Regions from separate parts of the Sphaerisporangium sp. NBC_01403 genome, predicted to be linked through region 3. Evidence: riboswitches for the same ligand, from Rfam matches in the RefSeq annotation. Region 3 holds a riboswitch; each other region holds the start of a gene.
What was found. Region 3 has a riboswitch for cobalamin ahead of OG589_RS07075 (ribonucleoside-diphosphate reductase subunit alpha). Riboswitches for the same ligand answer to the same signal wherever they lie in the genome.
Positions count from the first base shown of each region.

Region 1 (7,055 bases), 930 kb from region 3:
ACCGCGACGATCGCTCCGATCATCAGCGCGATCACCACGAACAGTGCGGCGCGGAAGCGGTGCACGTTCAGACCCAGCGCGGCCGCCGCCTCTTCTCCGGCGAGCAGCAGATTGAGCGGTCGGGACACACCGAGCAGCACACCGGTTCCCGCCAGCACCGCCGCCGCGGGGATCCAGATGAGGTCCCAGGTGGTCCCGGCCAGCCCGCCCAGCGTCCAGCGCAGCGCGGACTCGGCCTTGCGCGGGTCGTCGGAGGTGACGATGAGGTAGCTGGCGACGGCCGAGAGCACCTCGCCCGTGGCGACCCCGGACAGCACCAGCCGCACGGTGGTCATCCGCCCGCCGGCGCGGGCCAGGAAGTAGACCAGCACCAGCGCCGCGAGGGCCCCCAGGAAAGCCGCGAGCGGCAGGGAGAACGCGCCGAGCAGTGACACCGGGAACACCATGACGAGCACCGCGCCGACGCTCGCGCCCGAGGACACCCCGAGCAGCATCGGATCGGCCAGCGGGTTGCGCACCAACGCCTGCAGGGCCATCCCGCACACTGACAGCCCCGCCCCGACGACACCGCACAAAAGGATCCGCGGCAGCCGGACATCCAGCACGATCGTCTCCCGGACCTGGGTCCAGACCGGTTCGGCCAGTGCCGGGTGGAGCCGGTGGGCCAGGATTCCCCACACCTGGCCCGGCGGCAGCCGTACCGAGCCGACCGCGATCCCGGCCGTGACCGCCACCACCACCGCGACGGTGAGCGCCGCGAGGACCAGCGGATACGGCATGCGGGCACGGCGGCCCACGGCGACCGCTCCCGTTTCGACGACCTCGGTCACGCGAAGCTTTCCGGGTGCAGTTGGCGGGCCAGAGAATCCACCGCGGAGGGCACACGCACCCCCAGTACCGTGGACGACAGCGGCAGCACCGCGAAGCGCTGATTTTTGATCGCGGGCACGTCCTTGAGCGCGGGATTGGCCAGCAGGGACTTCCTCTTGTTCTCCAGCGGCTGGTCGCCGTAGTCGTAGATGACGATCACGTCGGGTGCCCGCTCGGCGACCTGCTCGAAGGACACGTCCCCGAAGGACTTGCCCAGATCGCCGAATACGTTCGTCCCGCCCGCCAGCGTGATCATCTCGTTGCCGATCCCGGCGCCGCCCGCGGTGAACGCCGTCTTCTCTCCGCTGTCGAAGACGAACACCTTGGCCGGAGCCACTCCGTCGATCTTGTCCTTGACGCCGTCCAGTACGCCGCGCATGGTGGCGATCCGCCGCTCGGCCCGGTCGGAGACGCCGAAGATCTTGCCGATGGTCCGGACCTCCAGCTCGACCTCGGCCATGGTCACCGGGCCTGTCGGGCAACCTTCGATGTTGAGATAGGAATTGATTCCGCCTGCGGCCAGGGCGGTCCGGCCGCGGCCTTCCTTCTCGTCGAAGGCGCTCTTGAAGCCGCCGTACACGAAGTCGGGCTCGGCCGCCAGCAACGACTCCTGCGAGGGGTATTCCTTGGCCAGCACCGGAACCGCCTGGTAGGCGGCCTGGTACTCGGGCAGGATCTTGTCGTCCAGGTAGGCGGTGCCGGCCATCGACTTCTCCAGGCCGAGGGCGAACATGATCTCGGTGGTGTGCTGGTTGAGGGTCACCACTCGCTGCGGTGGCCGCTGGTAGGTCGTGGTCACCCCGCAGTTGGTGACGGTCACCGGGAAGTCCGCCGTCGACGAACTCGCCGCTGAGGGGCCCATGGGAGAAGGGGGGCTCTGTCCTGCGGCTCCGCAGCCGGAGATCAGCATGGCGGCGGATAGCAGAAGCAGAAAGGGCAGCGAGCGGCGGCTCGTCATCGACGGGTCCTTTCCCGGGCAGAGCCGGTTCGGCGGGGTGGAGTGAAGATGTGCAGAGTGAGGATCTCGGGAGGCTCGGCCACTCCCGGGCCGCCGGCGCGGATCCAGGCGGCGATGTCGCGGGCCGCGTCCGGTTGGTTGACCAGGCCCAGCCAGACCGGGCGACCGCCCATCGTGCGTCCTGCCGGCGAAGGGTGGACCACGACAACGTTGGCCTGCTCGCACACGTCCAAGCACTCGGTGACGCGTACCTCGGCGATTTCGCCCAGGAAGCGCACCGGCTCCTCGTGATCCAGGCTCGTCACCTTGCCGGTTCCGCAGCAACAGCCGCGGCAGACGGTGACCCTGCTCATGACGACGACCACGGTCCTCTCTTGGGGAGATCCGCCCCAATTTCCCTGAGGAGGCGACCGCGTGAGTCTCCTGGCTCTCGGGTCACAGCTCGTCCCGGCCTTCCCACCCGCACGCGGGCAGTGGCTTGTTCGGGATCCGCTCGCCGATCACAGTGGCGGGACCGCGCCGGATTCACACCGGCTTCCTCGTTCCGCCGTCGCCTACAGCGACCATGGTCGCACAACCGCGACATCTCGGGCAAAGAGCTACATGGAGTGCCTGGAACCGTGAGGTCCTCTGCCATGACCTGTGATCGGCGTACGAGTGGGCCCGGTGCGCATTGGATGTGTACGCACCGGGCCCGGAGGAGGTCAGCCGGCGTGCCCCGTCCCGCCCACCTGGGCCACCTGCGTCAAGTACAGGGTGGTGTCGCCGGGGGCGAGCAGACGGATGCGGGGTGCGGCGCCCGGCCGCCCGGTTGGATAGCGATGCAAGGAAGGCCGGTCGGCGGGCGCCGCGGTCATGGGGTCATGCGCCCTTGGCGGCGGTGAATCGGGCGATGACGTCGTTCCAGTTGATGAGGGACCAGAGCTTCTGGACGTAGTCGGGACGCACGTTGCGGTACTGCAGGTAGTAGGCGTGTTCCCAGGCGTCGAAGACCAGCAGCGGGGTGGTGTTCATGCCGACGTTGCCGTGGTGGTCGTAGACCTGCTCGACCACCAGGCGGCGGGCGAGCGGCTCCCAGGCCAGGATGCCCCAGCCCGAGCCCTGTACGGTCGAGGTCGCCGTGGTGAGCTGCTTCTGGAACGCCTCGAAGGAGCCGAAGTGCTCGTCGATGGCCGCGCCCAGCTCGCCGTCGGGACGGTCGCCGCCGTCGGGGGAGAGGTTCTGCCAGAAGATCGAGTGCAGGACGTGGCCCGACAGGTTGAAGGCGAAGGTCTTCTCCAGTCCGACCAGCCCGCCGAACTCGCTCTTGTCCCGGGCCTCGGCCAGCTTCTCCAGGGAGTCGTTGGCGCCCTTGACGTAGGCGGCATGGTGCTTGGCGTGATGCAACTCCAAGATCTCACCGGTGATCGCCGGCTCCAGCGCCGCGTAGTCATAGGGCATGTCCGGAAGGGTGTACTGACCCACGGTGGGCTCCTCGCCATGTCGGAACTTATTGCAATATTGTCGCAATAACTTCTACCATGCAGCAGTGGTGTCCATGTGGTGTAGACGGAGCGAGCAGTTCAGAACAGGGACCGGCCGTGCTGCGGGACCCACGCTGTCTCCGTTCGGCGTCTGGCACACCCGGCCGCGCCACGTGCCTCCCGCCCGCCGACATCGATCCGGCCATGCCTGCACGTGACCGCCGACAGGCGTGGCGACATCGCGGTGGAGGGGGGTGTGGACATGGGAACTCCAGGCTCGGCGTCCATGCGGCGGGCACAGGCGCCGGATCGGCCGCCCGGACGAGGTTCCGGCCGGGGAGGGGACAGGCGATGTGCCGCCAGGCGAGCCGGCGGCACGTCGCCGGTGTGATCAGAAGATGATCACAGAGGTTCCTCGGCGGATCACGTCAGGACGGTCTCCCCGATCCAGCCGTCCGGTCCGCACCCCGGGGGAATGGCGAAGACCGCCGAGCCGATCGGAGTCGTCCACTCGTTCAGCAGGTCCGCTTCGGCCAGGCGCCTCTGGATGGGAACGAACTGGCGGGTGATGTCGGCCTGGTAGGAGGCGAACAGCAACCCGGAGTCCGTCGCACCGTCCCGGGTCACTCCCTCGTCGTAGTTGTAGACGCGCCGCAGGATGCGCACGCCCGGGTCCTCGACCCGGGCGCGGCGGATGTGGGCGTACTCGGAGATGACGGGAAAACCCGCGGCGCTGAGCCGTCCGAAGTCCGGTTCGTCGTGTTCCTTGTTCCCGGTCAGCGGGGCGCCGTCACTGAGCCGCCGGCCGATGGTGAATTCCTTGGCCACGGCGTCGGCGGCGTCCCACTTCTCCAGGTTCGTGCGAATCCTTCGCAACACCAATGTGGTGCCCCCATCGGGCGCCCACACGATCCGCTCGAACTCGGGGGTTCCCGCTACGGCGTTGCCGGTCCCGTCGAGCTGGCCCATCACGTTGCGCTGGGTCAGTCCCGGCTGCTGGGAGTGCGCCGCCTGGCGGAAGCCCCGCTGGACCCACCGGACGGTCGCGAACGACCGGGTGTCCTTGACGATCATCCGAAGCGTGTGGGCGACGGTCAGGGGATCGTCCGCGCAGATCTGGACCAGCAGATCCCCGCCGGTCCACCGGGGCTCCAGCTTGTCGATCGTGAACGCCGGCAGCGTGGCGGGCCGTCCGTCCGCTCCGGCCGCGGCGTACAGGCCGGGGCCGAATCCGAACGTGACGGTGAGCCTCGCCGGCAGGGCCGCCAGATGGGGCTCGGTGTCGGCGAGCGCGGGCAGGCCCTGGGTGAGCCGCCGGGCGTCGTCGGTGAGCACCCGCATCAGCCGCGAAACCCCGTCACGGTCGACGCCGTCGCGCAGGTCGAACCCGGCGAAGACGGCATGCGCCTGCGGAAGAGTGGCGATCCCGGCCTGCCGGGAGCCGTGGAACGGCTCGACGGCGGTACCGTCCTTGATCGGCGGGTCACCGGCTGCCTGCGGTGTGTCATCCGTCGCGGAGGCCGCGGCCGCGACGCCGCTCGTGACCACGCCCACCGCGACCGCGGCGCCTCCGGTGAACAGTCCTCTGCGGGACAGCCGGAGCCCGGGAGCGGGATCCGGCCGCGAAGCCGTGGCCGGCCGGTCAGCCATTGCCGCCGCCCATGTCCATGCCGGACTGGTAATCCTCGTTGCCTCCGGCGAAGTCCTTGCCCAGGGCGGTGAACTCGAAGGTGCCACCGTCCTTGAGCGTCAAGGTGAACGGGATCTCGGCGCCCGGCTTCACCGCTTCCGCCACGTCCATGAGCATGATGTGGTCGCCACCAGGCTCAAGCACGTGCGAACCATGAGCGGGGATGACGAAGCCGCCCTTCTTGGGCTGCATGACCGTCTTCCCGTCGGCCTGGACGACCTCGTGCAGTTCGACCTTGGGCGAGAGCGGCGTGGCTCCGGAGACGACCGTGATGGCGGCGCCGGTGTTGTTGACGATGGTGCCGAAGGCGGCGCTCATGCCTTTCTTGGCGGTCTTCACCCAGGGATCGGTGATGCTGAGCGCCGCCGCGGTGGCCGAGGGCGACGCGACCGAGGGCGACGTGGCCACGGTGGGCGCCGCCGCTGGGAGCGAGACGCTTTGCTCGCCTCCACAGGCCGTGAGAACGGCGAGGCCGGCGAGGACGACGATGACACGGGAGAACATGAAAGGCCCTTCTGGTGCTGTGACACGAATTCGAGCCGGCGCGTACGCCGACGGCACCCCGCGGGTCCACGGGGTGAAAGGGAATCGTGAGCACGCGCCGCCGCGCTGAATCAGGCGGAAGCGGTGCGGGCAGTACCAGGAGGGCCGCGACGGCCCATCTCATGGCCGAGCAGAGCCGAGCGCAGGACGATGTGCCGCTCGACCGGAGAGACGACGTTCGACTCGTGGACGGGATCGAGCGGAGTCGCGAACGTGACGATCAGTCGTACGGCGAGCCGCCGCAACAGCGCCCAAAGAGCCGCCTCGCCACGCGACAGCCACAGGGCCGTCAGCGCGACGGCCCATCCGTGCATGAGGAGCATGCCCAGGCCGGGCATCATTCCGGAGTGGACATGCCCGTGATCGTGCGCCACGACGGGCTCGATGGTGTGCGCGAGGGAGAACAGAACGTGCAGCACCGCCTGCGTGGCGGCCAGCGCCGATATGATCACGGCCGCGGACCGCTCACGCCCGGCGAGGAAATACGCGGGGAAGAACGACGTCCCCCAGGCCGCGAGCGTCGCGAGCCCGGAGACCGAGCCCCCCGCGCACCTGTGCGCGCCTATGCCGAGCAAGACCGAGACCATCGCGAAGACGGCCGCCCTGAGGGCACGAAGAGGGATCATGGCTGACATGGCACCGCAATCATCGCATGCCGCTGCGCTGCCCCCCAATGGGCCTGGCGCGACGGAAGCGCGATGCCGTTCGATCAGGCGGAAACACCATGAACATTATCTCTACTCAATTGGCCAGCCATCTTGACTGACCGAGAGTGGATATGTCCGCTTGGCTAGTCGTCATGCCGCGTCCTCCGTACCGTCCGGGCAGTCAAAGCATGCCACCCGGCGAAGCCCCACCGGCCCTCCAACCGAGCCCCGGCATTCGCCCGATGCGCCCGAATGAACCGCCAGCCCTTCCCTCGGCACGCGGCGCATTCCGTCTGGTTCTGCTCGTCCTGTAAACGCATGGGTCCAGAGTTGTGAAAGCCGAGTCGGTAACCCATCCCGAGTCGTTATCCCTTGACGGGATAAGCCCACGTCCCCTACCTGTTGTAGGTCGGCCATCGGTGACGACCCGGGGGACCAGCGCATGCGGGCACAGGCGAGCGAGCCCGTCGGCCTATCTGCCACGTTCTGGCAGCGCCAAGACGTATTTGCGGCTCTACGCGCCCGCGATATCGGCCGGATATTCCGCCTGGTTCGCCAATACGGCGGAATGAGCCAAACCCGAATTGGTATCGCCGTCAGCCTCAGTCAAGGCAAAGTCAGCGCCATCATGAACGGGTCCGCGCAGGTCACAGCCCTTGAGGTGTTCGAGCGCGTCGCCGATGGACTGGCCATGCCCGACCTCGCCCGCATCGCTCTCGGACTCGCACCCCGCAACTCCCGAAGACGATCGGTGAGGAGGAAGTCAGCCAGTTCGAACTCAGAAGCGTGCTCGTTCTCGCTCAGGAAGAAGGTCCCGCCAACGAGGTCAGGGTCCCAGCCAAGTGTCAAGGCGTAGTCGATGACCGTCCGCACGTCCTTGGGGG
Region 1 is NZ_CP109534.1:701,411-708,465, forward strand. Features, by position in the region: gene OG589_RS02990 (FecCD family ABC transporter permease) at 1-830, opposite strand, end outside; gene OG589_RS02995 (ABC transporter substrate-binding protein) at 827-1,732, opposite strand; gene OG589_RS03000 ((2Fe-2S) ferredoxin domain-containing protein) at 1,825-2,133, opposite strand; cobalamin riboswitch at 2,222-2,414, opposite strand; gene OG589_RS03005 (superoxide dismutase) at 2,690-3,292, opposite strand; gene OG589_RS03010 (Dyp-type peroxidase) at 3,715-4,941, opposite strand; gene OG589_RS03015 (copper chaperone PCu(A)C) at 4,934-5,485, opposite strand; gene OG589_RS03020 (MFS transporter) at 5,596-6,150, opposite strand; gene OG589_RS03025 (hypothetical protein) at 6,740-7,027, shown strand.
Region 1: another riboswitch for cobalamin. It lies ahead of OG589_RS03000 ((2Fe-2S) ferredoxin domain-containing protein); the one in region 3 lies ahead of OG589_RS07075 (ribonucleoside-diphosphate reductase subunit alpha).

Region 2 (7,055 bases), 3.5 Mb from region 3:
ACGACCTGGCCTTCGACGCCGCGATGGGACGCTGCGCCACCCGCCTGCTGCACGGTGTCAGAGGCGTCCGCATCCAGGTGACGAACCTGCTGATCAAGGAGCCGGGCGACGGCGGGCACGGCGCGACCGAGTTCCACCAGGACTTCCCCTGGATGCCGATGGACCGCTCGGCGATGCTGACCGTCTGGCTCGCGCTCGCCGACGTCCCCGCCGAGATGGGCAGCCTGCGGTTCTACAACGGCTCACACCGGCACGGCATCCTCGGCAGGAGCTTCACCCGCGACGGCGACGACCAGCTCACCCAGCACCCGTGGCTCAAGGAACTGGAGCTGTCGCCACCCCTCGACCTGCGGGCGGGCGACGCGACCGTCCACCACTCGCTCACCGTGCACGGCGCGGGGGCCAACCGGGGGGACACCCCGCGCCTGTCCTTCACGGTCACCTACTTCGACGCGGACGCGCTCTACACCGGCACGCCGTACAGGCAGACCGACGGCCTCGGCCTGCGGGTGAACGCGCCCTTCGACCACCCGAGGTTCCCGGTCGTCTCCCATGCCTGACCGCGACGGGGCGGTCGAGACCGTGAGAGGGCCGGTGGCGGGCCTCGGGGCCACGCTCATGCACGAGCACGTCTTCGGGCTCAGCCCGGAGATCCTGTGGAACTGGCCGGACATCCCCGAAGGATGGGACCTGGAGCGAAGGGCCAGGGAGGCGGCGGCCAAGCTCGACGAGCTCAAGGCCGAGGGCGTCGACACGGTCGTCGACCTGACCGTGGTCGGCCTCGGCCGGTACGTTCCTGCCGTCCAGCGGGTCGCCGAGCTGACCGAGGTCAACATCGTCGCCGCCACCGGGCTCTACACCTACGACGCCCTGCCGCCGTACTTCGGCAACCGCGGCCCCGGGAGCCTGTTCGGCGGCCCCGACCGGCTGGCGGAGTTCTTCGTCAGGGACATCACCGAGGGCATCGGCCGTACTGGAGTGAAGGCCGCGATCCTCAAGTGCGCCTCCGACCACCAGGGCATGACGCCGGGCTGCGAGCGGGTCTTCCGGGCCGTCGCGCGGGCGCACGCCGAGACCGGGGCGCCGATCACCACCCACTCCCACAGCGCCTCGCGCGGCGGGCTGGAGCAGCAGCGGCTCCTCGCCTCCGAGGGCGTGGACCTGTCGCGGGTCGTCATCGGCCACGCCGGCGACTCCACCGACCCCGCCTATCTCGAAGAGCTGGTCGCGGCGGGCTCCTACCTCGGCATGGACAGGTTCGGCATCGAGACGATCAGCTCGTTCGAGGACCGGGTCGCCATCGTGGCGGAGATGTGCGCGCGCGGCCACGCCGGACGCATGGTGCTGTCGCACGACTCCTACTGCTTCAACGACCGGTTCGACCAGGACGTCGTGCGAGAGCGCCACCCGAACTACCACCTGCTGCACATCTCCCGCGACGTCCTTCCCGAACTGCGCAAGCGCGGCGTCACGGACGACCAGATCCACCAGATGCTCGTCGAGAACCCCCGCAGGATCCTCACCCCCAGGTCGTGATCATGCAGAACACCTCACCGGCCACCGCCACCGACTTCGACGTCACCTCCGACTGGCACGTCGCCTCGCCGTACGACTTCCTGCGCAGGCTCAGGCACGAGCGGCCGGTCTTCCACAGCGAGCACCTGGACGCGTACGTCCTGACCCGCCACGAGGACGTCCGCGCCGCTTACGGGGACGCCAGGCGGTTCTCCTCCGAAGGGTCGCTCACGATCTCGCGGAGCCTGGCCGCCGAGACCAGGAAGGTGCTCGGCGACCACGGGTCCTTCCTGTCCAGCTTCGTGGCCAACGTCGACCCGCCCACGCACACGCGGCTGCGGCGTTCTGTGTCCAGAGCCTTCACCCCGCGCGCGGTCACCGCGATGGAGGAGCGCTTCCGGCGGCTCAACGAGGACATCCTCGACCGGGTGGTGCCGCAGGGCGGGGGCGACTTCGTCGCGGAGCTCGGGCACGTGCCGTCGGCCAAGCTCAGCGCCCGGTTCATCGGCGTGCCCGAGGAGGACGAGGAGTTCGTCAAGGAGCACGTCAAGGACTGGTTCATGCTGTTCCTGTCGCCGCAGCCGCCCGACCGGCAGATCGTGCTCGCGCGCAGCTTCCTTTCGTACCTCGACTACGTCGACAAGCTCGTGGCCTCGCGCGCCGCCGCTCCGCGCGACGACTTCACCTCGCTGATGACCGGGCTCATCGGCACCGAGCTCTCCCACCGGGAGGTCGTCGAGCTGATCTCCACGATCCTGCTCGGCGGCAACGACACCGTGCCCAACCAGCTCGGCAACAGCGTGCTCAGGCTGCTGCGCGAGGACGCCTGGCCGCTCGCCCCCGGGCTGGTGGAGAACGCGGTGGAGGAGTGCATGCGCATCGACGGCTCCAGCCTCGGCTCCTTCCGGTACGCCCTCACCGACATCGAGCTGCACGGCGTGACGATCCCGGAGGGCTCCCTCGTCCTGCTCTCCACCGACTCGGCCGCGCACGACGAGACCGTCTTCCCCGCGCCGGAGACGTTCGACCTCGGGCGCGAGAACGCCGACGCGCACATGACGTTCGGGTACGGCATCCACTTCTGCGTCGGGGCCGCGCTGGCGCGACTCCAGCTCCGCACGGCCCTTGAGGTGCTGGGCCGTCGCCTGCCCGGCCTGCGGCTGGTGCCCGGCGGGCCGATCGCGTACCGCAGGTCCCTCGTCGGGCGGGGCCTGCCGTCGCTTCTGGTCGAATGGTGATCACCCCACGCGCGAGGTTCTGGTTGGGCTAGTCTCGCCACGAATCGTTCGGTACGTCGGGGAGCTGAGCGCCGTGGAGCCAGTGGCGGTAGGTCTGATCGGAGCCGGGCCGTGGGCGGAGGCCGTGCACGCCCCCGCGCTGGCGGCGGGGCCGCACACGCGCCTCGCCGGAGTGTGGGCGCGCAGGCCGAGGGCCGCCGCCCGGCTGGGAGCCCCGGTCTACGAGCGGGTCGAGGAGCTCTTCGAGGTCTGCGAGGCCGTCGCGTTCTGCGTGCCGCCGGGCGTGCAGGCCGAGCTGGCCGTGCGGGCGGCAAGGGCGGGCAAGGCGCTGCTGCTGGAGAAGCCGCTCGCGGCCGACCTCGACGGCGCCAAGCGCCTCGCCGACGCCGTGGGCGAGGCGGGGGTGGCGTCCCAGATGGTGCTCACCTTCCGCTACTCGGCCGCGACCAAGGCGTTCCTCGAACGGGTGCGCGCCATCGAGCCGTTCGGCGGGTACGCCCGCAACATCTCCGGCGCCCTGTACACCATCGACTCCCCGTGGCGCCAGGAGCGCGGGGCGATCCTCGACGTGGGGCCGCACATGATCGACATGCTCGACGCCGCCCTCGGGCCGGTCGTCGGCATCCGCGCCCACGGTCACCCGCTCGGGTGGACCGGGCTGCTTCTTGAGCACCAGAGCGGCGCGGTCAGCGAGGCGTCGCTGTCCATGGCCGCCCAGGTCGAGCACGGCTCCTCGCACGTGGCCGTCTACGGCCGCCACGGCAGCGAGAGCCTCGACGGCGGCGACCTCGGCTACGACGTCTTCCCCGACATGGTGGCCGAGTTCGCCAAGACCGTGCGCGAGGGCGGCGGCCACCCGCTGGACGCCCGCCACGGGCTCCGCCTCCAGGAGTTGATCAGCGCCGCCGAGGCCCAGCTCGCCTGAGTCTCCGGTCAGGATTTGTGCGGCTTTCGACCCGTCGTATCCGGTTGCGGCATTGGTTGATACCGTTCCTGTGACGCGCAGCGTGCAGCGAAGTCCGGTGTGAGTCCGGCGCTGTCCCGCAACTGTGAGACCCCCTCGGGTCGAGCCAGGTCGCCTGCATGCCGCGCCGACGTCGTCAACCCTCGTGGAAAAGGGTGATCCGTCAACACGCGGGTCCCTCGATTTCCCGGCAACTGGAGGAACTCTCGTGAGGCCCGTACGCACGGCCCTGGCGGGCGCGTTGCTGGGTGCGCTGACACTGGCCGGATGCGGCCAGTCCACCGGCACCGCAGACCCCGCCACCGCCGCCCCCGCTCCCACCGCCTCGCAGGCCGCCGGCTTCCCCGTCACCGTCCAGGCGGGCAACGGCTCCGTCACCATCGGCGAGAAGCCCAGCCAGATCGTCTCGCTCTCGCCGAGCGCCACCGAGAGCCTGTTCGCGATCGGCGCCGGGCCGCAGGTCGTCGCCGTCGACGACCAGTCGACCTACCCCGCCGAGGCCCCGAAGACGGACCTGTCCGGCTTCAAGCCCAACGCCGAGGCCATCATCGCGAAGAAGCCCGACCTGGTGGTGCTCGCCAACGACACGGGGGGCATCGTGGCCGCGCTGACCAAGGTCGGCATCCCCGTGCTGCTCGAACCCGCCGCCACCAAGCTGGACGAGACCTACGACGAGATCGCCGACCTCGGCGCCGCCACCGGCAACAAGGCCAAGGCCGACGAGCTCGCCGCGGGCATGAAGCGGCAGATCGACGAGCTCGCCGCCGCCGCGCCCAAGGACAAGAAGCTCACGTTCTTCCACGAGCTGGACAACACGCCGTACTCCGTGACGTCCAGCACGTTCATCGGCCAGATCTACGGGCTGTTCGGGCTGACGAACATCGCCGACAAGGCTCCTGACGCCGCCGGGGGGTACCCCAAGCTCTCCAGCGAGTTCGTCGCGAAGGCCGACCCCGACCTGATCTTCCTCGCCGACACCAAGTGCTGCGGCCAGTCCAAGGAGACCCTGGCCAAGCGGCCCGGATGGGGAGGCCTGTCCGCCATCGCGAAGGACCGTGTGGTCACCCTCGACGACGACATCGCCTCGCGCTGGGGCCCGCGCGTGGTCGACTTCGTCAAGATCGTCGACGCGGCGGTCAGGGGGGCCGCCGGCTGAGACCCGGTGGCACACCTGGAGCGGCGCGCGAAGTGAAGCGGCACGACCCTGGTACGACGCGCGCGGCGAGGCCGCGGCCGGCGGCGCTGGCCGTCGCCCTCGCCGTGCTCGTGATCTGCGTGGTCGCGGGCCTGATGATCGGCGCGGCCGGCGTCTCGTTCAAGGGCATCGTGCTCGAACTGCTCGACCGGGTGCCGTTCGTCTCGGTGGACTCCGGGCTGTCGCCGGTCGAGCGGGGGCTGGTGTTCCAGCTCAGGCTGCCGCGCGTGGTGCTGGCGGCGGTGGTCGGGGGCCTGCTGGCGATCGCGGGCGCGGGGTACCAGGGCGTGTTCCGCAACCCGCTCGCCGACCCCTACCTGCTCGGGGCCGCCGCCGGAGCGGGCTTCACCGCGACCCTGATGATCGTGCTGATCCAGGTCGACGGGCTGGTGCCGCTCGCCGCCTTCGGCGGGGCGATCGGCGGCGTGCTGCTGGCGTACGCGCTCGGCAACACGGCGGGCCGGGGCGGCGGCACGTCCACCCTGGTGCTCGCCGGGGTGGCGGTGGCCTCCTTCCTGTCCGCGCTGCAGACCTTCGTGCAGCAGCTCCGGGTCGAGCAACTCCAGCGCATCTACTCGTGGATCCTCGGCGGCATCGGCGGCGACTGGTCCCAGGTGTGGCTCATCGCCCCGTACGCCGTCGTGTCGACGGTCGTCCTGCTCGCTCACGGGCGGCTGCTGGACGTGCTGTCGGTCGGCGACGACGAGGCGGTCAGCCTCGGGGTCAACGCGGCGCGCGTGCGGCTCGTCGTCCTGTGCGCCGCGTCGCTGGCCACGGCGTCGGCGGTCGCGGTCAGCGGGCTCATCGGGTTCGTCGGCATCGTCGTGCCCCACGTCGTGCGGCGCCTCGCGGGCGGGTCGTACCGGGTGGTCCTGCCGCTGTCGCTGCTGGCGGGGGCGTCGTTCCTGGTGCTGGCCGACCTGGTCGCCCGTACCGTGCTCGCCCCGGCCGAGCTGCCGATCGGCGTGGTGACCGCCTTCATCGGCGCGCCGTTCTTCGTCGGCGTCCTGCGCGCGACACGGGCGGTGGACGCGTGAGCGCCATCGAGGTGCGGGACCTCTCGGTCGCGCTGGACGGGCGGCCGGTGCTGTCCGGGATCGGCCTGTCCGTGCGCGGCGGCGAGTGGCTGGCGGTCGTCGGGCCGAACGGCGCGGGCAAGTCCACGCTGCTGCGGGCCATGATGGGACTGCTGGAGGCGCAGGGTGACGTGCTGGTCGACGGCATGCCCGCGCGCAGCCTCAAGCCGAGGCAGCGGGCGCGGCTGATGGCCTACGCGCCGCAGAGCCCCATGCTGCCGGCGGGGCTCACCGTCTTCGAGTACGCCCTGCTCGGGCGCACGCCGTACATCTCCTACCTGGGCAGGGACACCCACGACGACCGGGACGTCACCCGCTCGGTGCTGGAACGCCTGGACCTGTCCGACTTCGCGACCCGGCCACTCGGGCACCTGTCCGGCGGGGAACGGCAGCGGGTGGTGCTCGCCCGCGCGCTCGTGCAGCGGGCTCCCGTGCTGCTGCTGGACGAGCCCACGACCGCGCTGGACCTCGGCCACCAGCAGCAGGTGCTGGAGCTCGTCGACCGGCTCCGTCTCGCCGACGGGCTGACGGTGGTCACCACGATTCACGACCTCAGCCTGGCGGGGCAGTACGCCGACTCGATGCTCCTGATCGACGGCGGACGGCACGTCGCCTCCGGGCCGGTCAAGGAGGTGCTCACCGAGCCGCTGCTCGCCCGGCACTTCGGCGCCCGCGTCCGCGTCGAGCAGGGAAGTGACGGCCGTCCCCTCGTCAACCTCGTCCGCCCGGCACCCGACCCCCCCTGACCCCGTACGCCACCGCCCCCGCGTGAGCCGTGCGCTCCCCGGACCCGCATGTTCCCGGGATCCCGCATGTTCCCGGGTCCTGTACGTTCCCGGGACCCGTTCGTTCCCGGGACCCGTACGCTTTCGGGGCCTGGCCGGTTCTGTACGCTTCCGGGACCCGTGTCGTGAGGAGGCCCCATGCTGTCCCTGAGCCATCGGCACGAGGACGGCGCCCGTCTCGCGTCACTCCTGTGGGAGTTCGGACCGGGATGGCGGATGATCTCCTCGGCCATGGTCGGCGGCGGCATCGGGCCGGGCGAGTGGGTGCTGAACGCGCAGGTC
Region 2 is NZ_CP109534.1:5,166,667-5,173,721, reverse strand. Features, by position in the region: gene OG589_RS23255 (phytanoyl-CoA dioxygenase family protein) at 1-560, shown strand, start outside; gene OG589_RS23250 (phosphotriesterase) at 553-1,536, shown strand; gene OG589_RS23245 (cytochrome P450) at 1,539-2,753, shown strand; gene OG589_RS23240 (Gfo/Idh/MocA family protein) at 2,836-3,678, shown strand; adenosylcobalamin (AdoCbl) riboswitch at 3,741-3,881, shown strand; gene OG589_RS23235 (ABC transporter substrate-binding protein) at 3,926-4,873, shown strand; gene OG589_RS23230 (FecCD family ABC transporter permease) at 4,960-5,949, shown strand; gene OG589_RS23225 (ABC transporter ATP-binding protein) at 5,946-6,734, shown strand; gene OG589_RS23220 (adenosylcobinamide amidohydrolase) at 6,912-7,055, shown strand, end outside.
Region 2: another riboswitch for cobalamin. It lies ahead of OG589_RS23235 (ABC transporter substrate-binding protein); the one in region 3 lies ahead of OG589_RS07075 (ribonucleoside-diphosphate reductase subunit alpha).

Region 3 (7,055 bases):
GCGGCGAGAAGGTCTTCGGCCTCCAGCAGGAGAGCCCTGGCCTCCCTGCCGGTGGGTGCCGTGCCCTCCCGCTCGCCCACGCTCTCGCCCTCCGCCGCCGCAGTCCGGGTCACATGATGACACGACCGGGCGCGCGGCCTTCCGCATCTCGTGTGTACACCCGCTGAAATGGGCATTTAGTCATATATTGGGGGAAAGGGCGTGAACCATGCGTCGTCGGGAGGTGCTCGCACTCGGCGCCGGGCTCGTCGCGCTGGCCGCCGGATGTGGCACCACCACCGGCTCGCGCACGCTCGCCTCGACCGGGCTCTCGATGGTCGTCCCCGGGCCGTACGGGGGCGACTCCGACCGGCTCGCGCGGAGCCTCGCGGGCGTGGCCGAGCGCGCCGCGCTGGCCGGCCGGATGCAGGTGGTCAACCGCCCGCCGCACGCCGCGCTCGCGGAGTTCGCCCGCGCGCGGCGCGCCGACCAGATCCTCATGGCCCAGCCCGAACTGGTCGGCACCGTACGGACCGTCCGCCCCTCGGGCGCGTTCGCGCGCACCACGCCGCTGGCCAGGCTCTGCGGCGAGTGGGAGGTGCTGGTGGTCCCGGTGTCCTCGCGCCTCGGGTCGTTCGGCGCGTTCGCCGACGCCATGCGGCGCGACCCGGCCAAGCTGGCGGTGGCGGGCAGGGCCGAGGGCGGGATGGACCACGTGCTGTTCGGCATGCTGGCCCAGAGCCTCGGCCTGGACGCGCGCCTGCTGCACTACGTGGCCTACCCGACCAGCGACGAGGCGGTCACCGCGCTCGCGGGCGGCCGGGTGGTGGCGGCGGTCGGCGGCCACGCCGGGGTGCGTGAGCGCGTACGGGCCGGAGAGCTTCACGTGCTGGCGGTCTCCTCGCCCGACCGCATCCAGGGAGTGGACGCCCCGACGCTGCTGGAGTGCGACGTGCACCTGTCGTGCGCCAACTGGCGCGGACTCCTCGGCGCGGGCGACCTGGCCGACGACGACCGGGCCGCCCTCGTCGGCCTGTGCCACGACGTCGCGGGCTCGGCGCGCTGGAGGGAGCTGTGCGCGCGAAACGGCTGGACCCCGTTGTACCTGGAGGGCGAGGACTTCCGGCAGTGGCTGCGCGTGGAGTCGGCCCGCCTGAGCCGGGCGCTCGGCGAGCTCGGCCTGCGGGTGTGACACGCCGCCCCCGAACGTGTGATACGGGCCCGAGGGCATCAGGTGAGGGCCCCCTGACACAACCTGTAGGGGTTGTTGCGGCGACGTGCACTACATGTAGGATCCAGATCTGTTGCTGGTTCGCTCTTCGGAGCGAGTAAGAGGGAACCCGGTGCGATTCCGGGGCTGCCCCGCAGCGGTGAGCGGGAACGACCGCCGTCACATGAGCACTAGGCCGCGCACGCCTGGGAAGCGACGGCCACTAGGCGTGAGAAGACGCCCGCGAGTCCGAAGACCTGCCGGTGACATGTCGTCCAGGCCCCGAGGGAGGGCCGCGGGCGGGGTATCCGGCGTGCCCGCTTCGGCGGCGCACGCCGGTCGTGCTCCGACGCGTGCTCTCCTGCGGGCAAACCGAGCCCTACGAGGGAGAGCACGTGACCGTGACACGCGATTTGCCGTACCAGGCCGGGGACAGACGCCTGGCCATCGAGGAGGCCGCCGCCCGGGTCGTCACCGACCCCGCCAACTCGCGGATCGCCGCCGGTCTGCTGGCCGAGGAGATCGCGGACGAGGCGGCGGCGCACGGGGTGCGGACGTTCTCGGAGTCGATCGCCGCCACGCACGAGGCCGGGCTGGTCCAGGACGCGCTGGCGGAGTTCGTGCGGGCCAACGCGGCCGTTCTGGACGACCTGGTCGACGCCGAGGCGGACGCCCGCTTCGAGTACTTCGGCCTGCGCACCGTTTACGACCGCTACCTGCTGCGCCACCCCGTCACGCGCGGCGTGCTCGAAGCGCCGCAGCACTTCTTCCTGCGCGTGGCCTGCGGGCTCGCCGACACGGTGGCCGAGGCCGCGGAGCTCTACCGCCTGATCTCGACGCTGTCGTACCTGCCCAGCTCGCCGACGCTGTTCAACTCCGGGTCGCGGCGCCCGCAGCTGTCGTCCTGCTTCCTGCTCGACTCGCCCCGCGACGAGCTGGAGGCCATCTACGAGCGGTACGGCCAGATCGCGCGGCTGTCGAAGTACGCCGGAGGCATCGGGGTCTCCTGGACCCGGGTGCGGGCGCGCGGCTCGCTCATCCGGGGCACCAACGGCCACGCCAACGGCATCGTGCCGTGGTTGCGCACGCTGGACTCCAGCGTCGCGGCCGTGAACCAGGGCGGGCGGCGCAAGGGCGCGGCCTGCGTCTACCTCGAACCGTGGCACGCGGACGTCGAGGAGTTCCTCGAACTGCGCGACAACACCGGCGAGGACGCCCGCCGCGCCCACAACCTCAACCTGGCGAACTGGATCCCCGACGAGTTCATGCGCCGGGTCGAGGACGACGGCGTGTGGTCGCTGTTCGACCCCAAGGACGTCCCCGAGCTGGTGGACCTGTGGGGCGAGGAGTTCGACGCCAGGTACCGCGAGGCCGAGGCCGCCGGGCGGTACGTCCGGCAGCTTCCCGCGCGCACCCTGTACGGCCGGATGATGCGCACCCTCGCGCAGACCGGCAACGGCTGGATGACGTTCAAGGACGCCGCCAACCGCGCCTCCAACCAGACGGCCCGCCCCGAGAACGTCATCCACCTGTCCAACCTCTGCACCGAGATCCTGGAGGTGACCAGCGACGCCGAGACCGCCGTGTGCAACCTTGGCTCGGTGAACCTGGCCGCGCACTTGGTTGACGGCGAGGTCGACTGGGCGCGGCTGCGCGCGACGGTGACGACGGCCGTGCGCTTCCTCGACCGGTCCATCGACCGGGGGTTCTACCCCACGCCGGAGGCGCAGGCCGCGAACACGCGCTGGCGCCCGATCGGCCTCGGCGTGATGGGCCTCGCCGACGTCTTCTTCTCGCTGCGGCTCCCCTTCGACTCGCCTGAGGCGCTCGCGCTGTCCACCCGGATCGCCGAGGAGATGGCCCTCGCCGCCTACTGGGAGTCCGCGAGCCTCGCCGAGAGGCACGGAGCGCACCCGTCGTACGCCGACACGCGCGCGGCCGGGGGAGTCCTGCACCTCGACCACTTCCCGGCGGCGAGTCCCGTGCACCCCGCCGAGTGGGCGGAGCTGCGCGAGCGCATCGCGGTCACCGGCCTGCGCAACTCCCTGCTCCTGGCCGTCGCGCCCACCGCGACCATCGCCTCGATCGCCGGATGCTACGAGTGCGTCGAGCCGCAGGTGTCCAACGTGTTCAAGCGCGAGACGCTCTCGGGCGAGTTCCTGCAGGTCAACCGCTACCTGGTGCGCGACCTCCAGGAGCGCGGCCTGTGGACGCCGGAGGTCAGGGACGCGGTCAAGCGCGCCGAGGGGAGCGTGCGGGAGATCGCCTCGATCCCCGAGGACCTCAAGTCCCTGTACCGCACCGCCTGGGAGCTGCCGCAGAAGGCGCTGATCGACCTCGCCGCCGCGCGGCAGCCGTACATCGACCAGTCGCAGTCCCTCAACCTCTTCATGGCCACCCCGACCATCGGCAAGCTGTCCTCGATGTACGCCTACGCGTGGCGGGCCGGGCTGAAGACGACGTACTACCTGCGCTCGCGCCCGGCGACGCGCATCGCGCAGACCACCGTGGCGGCCGAGTCGAGGGCGGTGCCCCAGGCGGCGGCGCCCGTGCAGGTGCTCGCGGCCGTGCCCGACCCGGACGCCGTCGCCTGTTCCCTTGAGAACCCCGAGATCTGTGAGGCGTGCCAGTGATGTTGCTCGACCCCGGAATGGACCTGACGCTGCGGCCGATGCGGTACCCGGAATTCTATGAGCGGTACCGGGCCGCGATCCGCAACACCTGGACGGTCGAGGAGGTGGACCTGCAGTCGGATCTCGCCGACCTCGCCAAGATGAGCCCGGGGGAGCGGCACCTGATCAACCGCCTGGTGGCGTTCTTCGCGACCGGCGACTCGATCGTGGCCAACAACCTCGTGCTCAACCTGTACCAGCACGTCAACGCCCCCGAGGCGCGGCTGTACCTCTCACGGCAGCTCTTCGAGGAGGCCGTGCACGTGCAGTTCTACCTGACGTTGCTGGACACCTACCTTCCCGACCACGACGAGCGGGCCAAGGCGTTCGCGGCGGTCGAGCACATCCCCTCGATCAGGGACAAGGCGGAGTTCTGCTTCCGGTGGATCGACTCGATCAACGAGCTGAACCGCCTTGAGACCGGGGACGACCGCAGGGCGTTCCTGCTCAACCTGATCTGCTTCGCCGCCTGCATCGAGGGCCTGTTCTTCTACGGCGCCTTCGCCTACGTGTACTGGCTGCGCTCGCGCGGCCTGCTGGGCGGGCTGGCCACCGGGACGAACTGGGTGTTCCGCGACGAGTCCATGCACATGGAGTTCGCCTTCTCGGTCGTGGACACCGTGCGCGCGGAGGAGCCTGAGCTCTTCGACGACAAGCTGAGCGCCGAGGTGACCCAGATGATCGAGGAGGCGGTCGCCGCCGAGCTGGCGTTCGCCCGCGACCTGTGCGGCGAGGGCCTGGCCGGCATGAGCGCGGACCAGATGCGCCAGTACCTCGAATACGTCGCCGACCGGCGCCTGGCCCGGCTCGGGCTGCCGGAGCGGTACGGCACGGCCAACCCGTTCGCCTTCATGGAACTCCAGGACGTGCAGGAACTGGCGAACTTCTTCGAGCGCAGGGTGTCCGCGTACCAGGTGGCGGTGGAGGGCAGCGTGAGCCTCGACGAGGCCTTCTGACCCACCCTGATTTCCCACGATCAGCGGCACACGGTAGGAAAGACGACGAAGGAGGCGTCGTCCGTGTCATCAGCAGTCAACTGGTTGGTCCTGGTGGTCGTCGTGCTGGCGGCCATCGTGGCGGTGGAGCTGCTCAGGCGGCTGCTGAGATCCCGCCGGGTCAACGGCCGCTTCTCGCTCGCGGGCCCGATCGTCGAGCGTTGCACGTGGCCGGGGTTCGCGACGGCGGGCCTGGTCGCGTTCAACACCGGGTTCGTGCCGGGCATGACCGGCAGGGCCGCCTCCTACGCCGTGGAGCAGACCATCACCGTGCTGCTGATCGCGTGCGTGGCCTGGCTGGTCATCCAGGCCGCGTACGCGGTGACGGACGTCGTGCTCGCGCGGCTCGGCACGATCGAGGGCGACGGCAACCGCAGGGCCCGCCGCATCCGCACCCAGATCACCCTCGTACGGCGGGTGGCCGCCGCCGTCATGATCGTGGTCGCCGCGGGGGCGATGCTGTTCAGCTTCCCGGCCGTGCGGGCGCTGGGCGCCGGGCTGCTGGCCTCGGCCGGCATCGCCGGCGTGGTGGCGGGCATCGCCGCGCAGTCCACGCTGAGCAACCTCATCGCCGGGCTGCAGCTCGTCTTCAGCGACGCCATCAGGCTCGACGACGTGGTGGTGGTCGACGGGGAGTGGGGCCGCATCGAGGAGCTGACGCTCACGTACGTCGTCCTGCGGCTCTGGGACGAGCGGCGGCTCATCCTGCCGGTCTCGCACTTCACCACCACCCCGTTCGAGAACTGGACGCGCCACGGGAGCCGTGTCATCGGGCACGTGATGCTCCGGGTCGACTGGTCGGTGCCCGTCGAGGAGATCAGGACGGAGCTGTACCGTCGCCTGCGCGAGCACCCGCTGTGGGACCAGAAGGACTGGACCCTCCAGGTGACCGACGTCCAGCCGAACGGCCTGGTGGAGCTGCGGGCGCTGATGAGCGCCTCGGACGCGCCGAGCGTGTGGGACCTGAAGTGCGACATACGCGAGCACCTGGTCACCTACATCAGGGAGAACCACCCCGCGGCGCTGCCGCGTCTGCGCGTGGAGGACCTCCCCGGCGAACGGCCCGCCCGCTCCCGCGAGGAGAAGACTCCCGGTCCCCGCATGGAGAACCTCACCGGACGCGCGGCGGGGGATGGCCGTGAGAGATCATGAGGGGCGGATGAGGCCCTTTCTCGTGGCGGCGGCGACGGCCGCGGTGCGTGAGTCGACGCCGAGCTTCGCGTAGATGCGCACGAGGTGGGTCTTGACAGTGGTCTCGCTCAGGAACAGCCGCTTGCTGATCTGCCGGTTGGACAGGCCGGCGGCGACGTGACCGAGCACTTCCAGCTCTCTCGGGCTGAGCACGGCGTCCGGGGCGCGCACGCGGCCGAGCAGCCGGGAGGCGACGCTGGGCGCCAGCGCGCTGGCGCCGGTGGCGGCCGAGCGGATGGCGGCGTGCAGGTCGTCTGAGGGGGCGTCCTTGAGCAGGTAGCCGGTCGCGCCCGCGTCGATCGCGGCCAGGATGTCGGCGTCGGTGTCGAAGGTGGTGAGCACCAGCACCCTCGGACCGCCGAGCGCGACGATCCGCCTGGTCGCCTCACTGCCGTGGATGCCCGCCCCGAGCTGGAGGTCCATCAGGACGACGTCCGGGGTGAGCCTGCGCGCCTCCTCGACGCCTTCCTCGCCGGTGGCGGCCTCCCCGGCCAGCTCGAAGCCGGGTTGCCCGGCGAGCATCGCGCGGATCCCCGAGCGCACCACGGGGTGGTCGTCCACGAGGAGGATCCTGATCGGCGCCGTCATCGTCCTGCCCCGTCGACGACCGGCAGCGGGAGGATGGCGGCGACTGCCGTGCCCTCCCCTGGGGCGGACTCGACCGTGAGGCTCCCGCCCAGCGCGGCCACCCGGTCCCGCATGACGCGCAGACCGTACCCGGTGCCCGCCGTACGGCCCTGGGTCTGTGCCGGGTCGAAGCCCCGGCCGTCGTCGTAGACGTCCAGCACGATCATGTCTTCCAGATAGGTGAGGGTCACGCCGGCGTGCTCGGCCCCGGAGTGGCGGCTGACGTTGCCCAGCGCGCCCTGGGCGATGCGCAGGAGCGCGAGGTCGTAGTCGGCCGAGAGCGGCACCGGTGTGCCCGACACCTCGAACCGCACCCCGGTGGGAGTGCCGGCTGCGGCCGAGTCGCTGATCCTTCGTAGCGCGGCGGTCAGCGAGGAGTGC
Region 3 is NZ_CP109534.1:1,630,203-1,637,257, forward strand. Features, by position in the region: gene OG589_RS07065 (DEAD/DEAH box helicase) at 1-113, opposite strand, end outside; gene OG589_RS07070 (tripartite tricarboxylate transporter substrate-binding protein) at 209-1,171, shown strand; cobalamin riboswitch at 1,271-1,469, shown strand; gene OG589_RS07075 (ribonucleoside-diphosphate reductase subunit alpha) at 1,585-3,822, shown strand; gene OG589_RS07080 (ribonucleotide-diphosphate reductase subunit beta) at 3,861-4,817, shown strand; gene OG589_RS07085 (mechanosensitive ion channel family protein) at 4,881-6,008, shown strand; gene OG589_RS07090 (response regulator) at 6,003-6,635, opposite strand; gene OG589_RS07095 (sensor histidine kinase) at 6,632-7,055, opposite strand, start outside.

Region 4 (7,055 bases), 4.6 Mb from region 3:
CCCAGTCGCGCTCCTCCATGCCGTGGACGAGCGCCGCCGCGACCGTCTCGGCCTCGTCGGTGCCGGCCCGCCCGGCGGTGCCGTCCTCCGCCAGGCCGAGCGCCTCGCGAAGGCCGGGCAGCGCCTCGGCCCCCGCCCACATCTGCCGGGCGCGCAGCATCGCCAGCACCAGGTCGCTTCTGGCCTGTCCCACGGGCGCCTGGCCGAGCACGTGCAGGCCGTCGCGGATCTGCACGTCCTTGACCTCGCACAGCCAGCCGTCGACGTGCAGCAGGAAGTCGTCGAACTCCGCGTCGTGCGGCCTGTCGTCCAGCCCGAGATCGTGGTCGAGCCTCGCGGCCTGGATGAGGGTCCAGATCTGGGCGCGGATCGCGGGCAGCTTGGCGGGGTCCATGGCCGCGATGGAGGCGTGCTCGTCGAGGAGCTGCTCCAGCCGCGCCATGTCGCCGTAGGTGTCGGCGCGGGCCATGGGCGGCACCAGGTGGTCGACCAGGGTGGCGTGGGCGCGGCGCTTGGCCTGGGTGCCCTCGCCGGGGTCGTTCACCAGGAACGGGTAGATCAGCGGCAGGTCGCCGAGCGCGGCGTCCGGGCCGCAGGAGGCGGACATCCCGGCGGACTTGCCGGGCAGCCACTCCAGGTTGCCGTGCTTGCCGACGTGCACCACGGCGTGCGCCCCGAACCCGTCCTGGAGCCAGCGGTAGGCGGCCAGGTAGTGGTGACTCGGCGGCAGGTCGGGGTCATGGTAGATCGCGATGGGGTTCTCGCCGAACCCGCGCGGCGGCTGCACCATCACCACGATGTTCCCGGCGCGCAGGGCCGCCAGCACGATCTCCCCCTCGGGGTCGCGCGACCGGTCGACGAACAGCTCGCCGGGCGGCGGCCCCCAGTGCCGCTCCATCCCCGCGCGGAGGTCATCGGGGAGCGTGGCGTACCAGGCCCGGTAACGGGCGGCGGAGATGCGTACCGGGTTGCCGGAGAGCTGCTCCTCGGTGAGCCAGTCCTGGTCCTGACCGCCCGCGGCGATGAGCGCGTGGATGAGCGCGTCACCGTCCTGGGCGTCCACGCCCGGCAGGCCGCCCTCGCCCTCGGGCCCGATGTCGTACCCGCTCGCGCGCATGGCGGCCAGCAGGCGGACCACGCTGACGGGCGTGTCCAGGCCCACCGCGTTGCCGATGCGCGCGTGCTTGGTCGGGTAGGCCGACAGCATCACCGCGATCCGCCTGTCCCCCGGGGGCACGTGCCGCAGGGTGGCGTGCCGTACGGCGATGCCGGCGACCCGGGCCGCGCGCTCGGGGTCCGCCACGTAGACGGTCAGCCCCTCCTCGTCGACCTCCTTGAAGGAGAACGGCACGGTGATGATCCGCCCGTCGAACTCCGGGATGGCCACCTGGGAAGCGGCGTCCAGGGGGGACAACCCGTCGTCGCTCGCCGCCCAGGTCTCCCGGTCTCCCGTCAGGCACAGGCCCTGGAGGATGGGAACGTCGAGCCGGGCGAGCGCGCCCACGTCCCAGGCCTCGTCGTCACCGCCCGCCGAGGCGGTGGCGGGACGGGTGCCGCCCGCCGCGAGCACGGTGACGACCAGCGCGTCCACTTCGCCGAGCACTTCCATCAGGGCGGGCTCGGCGGTGCGCAGCGACGCGCAGTAGACGGGCAGCGCCCGTCCCCCGGCATTCTCGATCGCGGCGCACAGCGCCTCGACGAACCCGGTGTTCCCCGCGACGTGATGCGCCCGGTAGTACAGCACCCCCACGACCGGCCGCCCAGCGCTTTCCTCTGATGCCTCGGCGCTCTCGCGGTCCAGGATGCCCCAGGCGGGCGTGGCCTCCGGGGCGGCGAAGCCGTGCCCGGTGAGCAGCACGGTGTCGGACACGAACCTGTGCAGCTCGGCCAGGTTGGCGGGGCCGCCGTGCGCGAGGTACGCGTGCGCCTCCGCGCACACCCCTCCGGGGACGGTGGACAGCTCCATCAGCTCGGCGTCGGGAGCCTGCTCGCCCCCGAGGACGATGACGGGGCGGGGCCCGGCCAGCAGGAGGTCCAGCCCCTCCTCCCACACCCGGCGCCCGCCGAGCAGCCGGACGACGACCAGCTCCACGCCGTCGAGCAGCGGGGAGAGGTCCTCGACGGCGAGCCGGGCCGGGTTGCCCAGCCGGTACGGGGCGCCACTCGCGCGCGCGCTCAGCAGGTCGGTGTCGGAGGTCGACAGCAGAAGTACGGGGAGATGGCGCACGGCACATCCTCACTCGGGGTCCGCGCCCCGGGTCGTCGGTCCACACGGCCTGGAGTCTCCTGGCTTCCGGATCGACGCTCACCCCGGCCTTCCCGCCCGTTGCCGGGCCGTGGCCTTCTGGTGGGGTTCGCTCCCCGGTGACAGTGGCGGGACCGCGCCGGATTCACACCGGCTTCCTCCTTGTGCCGTCGCTCCCCTATCAGATCACGGAGTCCGACTTATTGCGACAAGTAGGGTTAACATCCTGAACGTGGCAGTTGCCGACCTTCCGGGTCTTTCATCGCGCGCCAACGCCCAGGGATCCCCCAGCACGTCAGGCAACGACCTCCACGGATCTCCCGGCAGGTCGCGGCCGGACGCCTGTCCCGGTGCGTTGCAGACGCATCCGGCCGCGGACGGCGCCGTCGCCCGTATCCGGGTGCCGGGGGGCATCCTGACCGCCGCCCAGCTGCGCGAGCTCGGCGCCGCGGCCACTGCCCTGGGCTCCGGGGTGATCGAGCTGACGTCCCGCGCCAACGTGCAGGTACGGGGGCTGGACGCCGAGGGAGAGGCCGCGTTCGCCTCCGGCATGGCCGCCGCCGGCCTATTGCCCTCCGCCACCCACGAGCGGGTGCGCAACATCCTGGCCTCCCCGATGGCCGGGCTCGACGGTCGCGGCCTGATCGAGGTGGCGCCGCTCGTACGCGAGCTGGACCACGCCCTCTGCGCCCGCCCCGCCCTCGCGGGACTGCCCGGCCGGTTCCTGTTCGCCCTCGACGACGGCAGAGGCGACATGACCGCCCTCGGGGCCGACGTCGCCTTCGTCCCGATCCCCGCGCCGGCCGGTGGCGAGGAGGTCGAGGGGGCGCTGCTCCTGGCTGGTGAGGACCGGGGACTACGCATCGCCCTGACGCGAGCGGTACCCGCCATGATGGCGGCGGCCGAGGCCTTCCTCGCCGAACGTACCGCCCAGAACTCGACGGCCTGGCGCATGGCCGAACTCGACGACGGCCCCGCCACCATCGCCACCCGCCTCGGCGACTTCGCCGGCGTCACACCACCCGGCCACCGCACCCCCGTGCCGGACTTGTCGGATATGTCGGCACCGCCGCCGCTTGGCCTGGTGTCCCGGCCCGGAAGGCGGGCAACGCTGGTCGTCATGCCGCCGCTCGGCCGGTTGACGACCGCCCAGGCGTACGCGCTCGCGACGGCGGCGGAGGCGGGAGATGGCGAGATCCGGCTGACCCCGTGGCGTGGCGCCATCGTGCCCGGCATCAGCGGAGCGGACGCGGATTCCTGGCTGTGCAGGCTGGCGGCCACCGGGCTGGTGACCGATCCCGCCTCCGCGTGGACCGGGGTCACCGCCTGCACCGGACGACCCGGCTGCGCGAAGTCACTGTCCGATGTCCAGGCTGACGCCGCAAGCTCGACGGCCCGCGCCGGCCTTCCCCTGATCGGCGCCCAGACGGCCGGCGTACTGCCCGTGCACTGGGCCGGGTGCGAGCGCCGGTGCGGACGGCCCACCGGACGGGCCGTACTCGTGGTGGGCACCGGCAACGGATACCGCGTCGACGCGGACGGCCGGAGCCTGCACTACCAGGACATCGAGGAGACGGCCGCCGCGGTCGCCACGGCCAGGAGGACCGGCTGAACAGGGTTCGCCCGTCAGGGAGTGTCAGCCGGCGCGGCCGACGATGGTGCCCGCGCGGTCGATGACCACGACGTCCACCTGTACGGGAGCTCCACGCAGCACTCCGGCCGACGCCACCCTGGCCCGCTCGGCCACCAGGTCCCCGAGGGGCAGGTTCTCCTGCTGACAGAGTTGCAGCGCCTGTAACGCGGTGTTCGCGTGCAGCACCCGATCAGCCAGGTCGACGCTGCCGCCCGCCTCCCGGACCAGCGTGGCGAGCGCCTCGGTGCTGACCTGCGAGCGGCCCGAGTGCAGGTCGAGATGGCCGTCGGCGAGCTTGGACAGCTTGCCGATGCCCCCGGCGACCGTCAGCCGAGGGACCGGATGCCTGCGCAGGTACTTCAGCACGGCCCCGGCGAAGTCGCCCATGTCCAGTAGCGCGTCGTCCGGAAGCCCGTACAGCCCGGCGGCGACCCGCTCCGACGTGCTGCCCGTGCACGCGGCGACGTGCGTGTGCCCGGCGGCGCGGGCGACGTCGATGCCGCGCCTGATGCTGTCGATCCAGGCCGAGCACGAGTAGGGGACCACGACCCCGGTGGTGCCGAGGATGGACAGGCCGCCGAGGATGCCCAGGCGGGGATTCCACGTGCGCCGGGCCAGCTCCTCGCCGTGCTCCACCGAGAGCTCCACGACGACGTCGCCGCTACCGCCGCACCTGGCGGCGACCCGTTCGACGTGCTCGCGCATCATCTGCCGGGGCACCGGGTTGATCGCCGGCTCCCCCACCTCCAGTGGCAGCCCGGGCTTGGTGACCGTGCCCACCCCGGGCCCCGCGCGGAATGCGACACCGGTCCCCGGCGCGCCGTGCCGTACGGTCGAGAAGATCAGCGCACCGTGGGTGACGTCCGGATCGTCCCCCGCGTCCTTGACCACTCCGGCCCGGGCCATGGCCGAGCCGGTCAGGGGGCCGGTGAGCTCCTCGGTGGCGAGCGCGAACGCCGGGCGCTGCCCCCGTGGCAGCAGGATCTCCACGGGGTCGGGGAACGCCCCGGTGAGCAACGCCGTGTACGCGGCCGTGGTGGCCGCCGTGGCACACGCACCGGTGGTCCAGCCATGTCGCAGGGCAGTGCTCATGCGTCAAGGATGTACCACGCGAAACCGGACAACCCGACGAGGTCAGGCGTGCTGGCATCCACCCAGGCCGCACGGCATCCCGGTATCCGGCGGGGCGCCCATGAGGGTGGACGTCCTAATATCCGGAAGGATCCCTCGATGAGGGCACACTTCTTGGTACACGGCAGGAGCGGCTGGTGAAGGCAGGCGTCCTCGTTCTCGGGGGGACCGGGGAGGCGCGGGCGCTGGCGGCGGCGCTCGCCGGCCGTCCCGAGGTCCGCGTGATCTCCTCGCTCGCGGGCCGGGTGACCGATCCCCGCCTTCCCGAGGGAGAGGTGCGCGTCGGGGGGTTCGGCGGGCCGGAACGCCTGGCGGACTGGCTGCGCGAGCAGGGCATCCAGGCCGTGGTCGACGCCACTCACCCGTTCGCCGAGCGGATCACCGCCTCCGCCGTACGCGCCACCGCCGCGGCGGGGGTACCCCTGCTCATCCTGCGGCGGCCCGGATGGCGGCAGGAAGCCGGAGACGACTGGCACTGGACGTCATCCCTGCCGGAAGCCGCAGCGTCACTGCCGGGGCTCGGACGGCGGGTCTTCCTCACCTCCGGGCGTCAGGGGCTGTCCGCCTTCGCCGGCCTTGACGACCTGTGGTTCCTGATCCGTACGGTCGACCCACCCGATCCGCCGCTTCCACGCCGTTCCCACCTCCTGCGTGACCGGGGTCCGTACACGCTGGACGGCGAGCGCGCGCTGATGCGCCACCACCGCGTCGACGTGCTGGTCACCAAGGACAGCGGCGGAACGATGACCATGGCCAAGCTCGCCGCCGCACGTGAGCTCGGCCTCCCCGTCGTCGTGGTCCGCCGCCCGCCGCTACCGGAGGCCCCCACGGTGCGGACCACGGAAGAGGCCCTCACCTGGCTCCAGCACCTCGCATGAGCCGTCAGGCCGGGTAGCGGCGTGGGGTGAAGACGACGGGGTGGCCGTTCCGGTCCTCCGTGCGGGTGGTCGAGGAGCCGATGACCAGCAGGCAGCGCATGTCGACGTCGGCCGGGTCCAGCTTGGCCAGGGTGGTGACGCGCAGGCTCTCCTCGGGGCCGCCGACGTCCCGTCCGATGACCACGGGCGTGTCCGGGGCGCGGTGCTCCAGCAGGAGGTCCCGCGCCGTGGCCACCTGCCACGTACGGGTCCGCGACGCCGGGTTGTAGATCGCCAGCACCAGATCGGCACGGGCGGCGGCGGTGATGCGCGCGGCGATGACGTCCCACGGCTTGAGCTGGTCGGACAGGGAGAGCACGCAGTAGTCGTGCCCGAGCGGCGCGCCGGCCCGCGCGGCGACGGCGTGTGCGGCCGTCAGCCCCGGCACCACGCGCACCGGCACCCCGGCGAACCTCGGCTCGCACGCCACCTCCAGCACGGCGCTGGCCATCGCGAACACTCCGGGGTCGCCCGAGGACACCACCGCGACGCGGGAGCCCGCCTTCGCCAGCTCCAGCGCGTGCGCGGCCCGCTCCGCCTCGACGCGGTTGTCCGTCGGGTGCCTGCGCTGGCGCGGGTTCTGAGCCACCCGGTTCAGGTACGGGCCGTAGCCGACGAGGTCATCGGCGGTCGCCAGGGCGTCCTGGGCCTCCGGTGTCAGCCAGGGCCGCCCCGCCGGCCCGAGCCCCACCACGACGACCTCCCCCACGCCGGCCTCCGGCTCGACCGCTCGCCCCACCTCGGAGGTGGTGATCCGGGTGGTCATTCGGCTGGGGAGGATGGCGAGGGAGAAGTACGGCACCTCGTCCGGGTCTACCTCGGCCAGCGGGGCGGTGCGCTGCCTGTCGGTGGTCGCCCGCTCGACGTACCAGGCCTCCTCCAGGCGGCCGGCCCGGTCCAGTGCCTCGCGTACGGACGTGAACGTGCGGCCGAGCTTGAGGATCGCCGCCGAGTCCGTGGTGGCCAGCCGCTCCGCGAGTTCCTCCGGCGGCAGGGTGCCCGGGAGAATGGTCAGGGTCTCCTCACGCTCGACCAGCGGGCGGCCCAGCACGGCCGACGCGGCGCTCACCGAGGTCACCCCGGGGACGACCTCGGTCGGGTAGCGGTGCGCCAGCCGCTTGTGGAGGTG
Region 4 is NZ_CP109534.1:6,265,226-6,272,280, forward strand. Features, by position in the region: gene cobN (cobaltochelatase subunit CobN) at 1-2,227, opposite strand, end outside; cobalamin riboswitch at 2,261-2,460, opposite strand; gene cobG (precorrin-3B synthase) at 2,478-3,857, shown strand; gene OG589_RS27925 (cobalt-precorrin-5B (C(1))-methyltransferase) at 3,882-4,970, opposite strand; gene OG589_RS27930 (cobalt-precorrin-6A reductase) at 5,147-5,887, shown strand; gene OG589_RS27935 (precorrin-2 C(20)-methyltransferase) at 5,892-7,055, opposite strand, start outside.
Region 4: another riboswitch for cobalamin. It lies ahead of cobN (cobaltochelatase subunit CobN); the one in region 3 lies ahead of OG589_RS07075 (ribonucleoside-diphosphate reductase subunit alpha).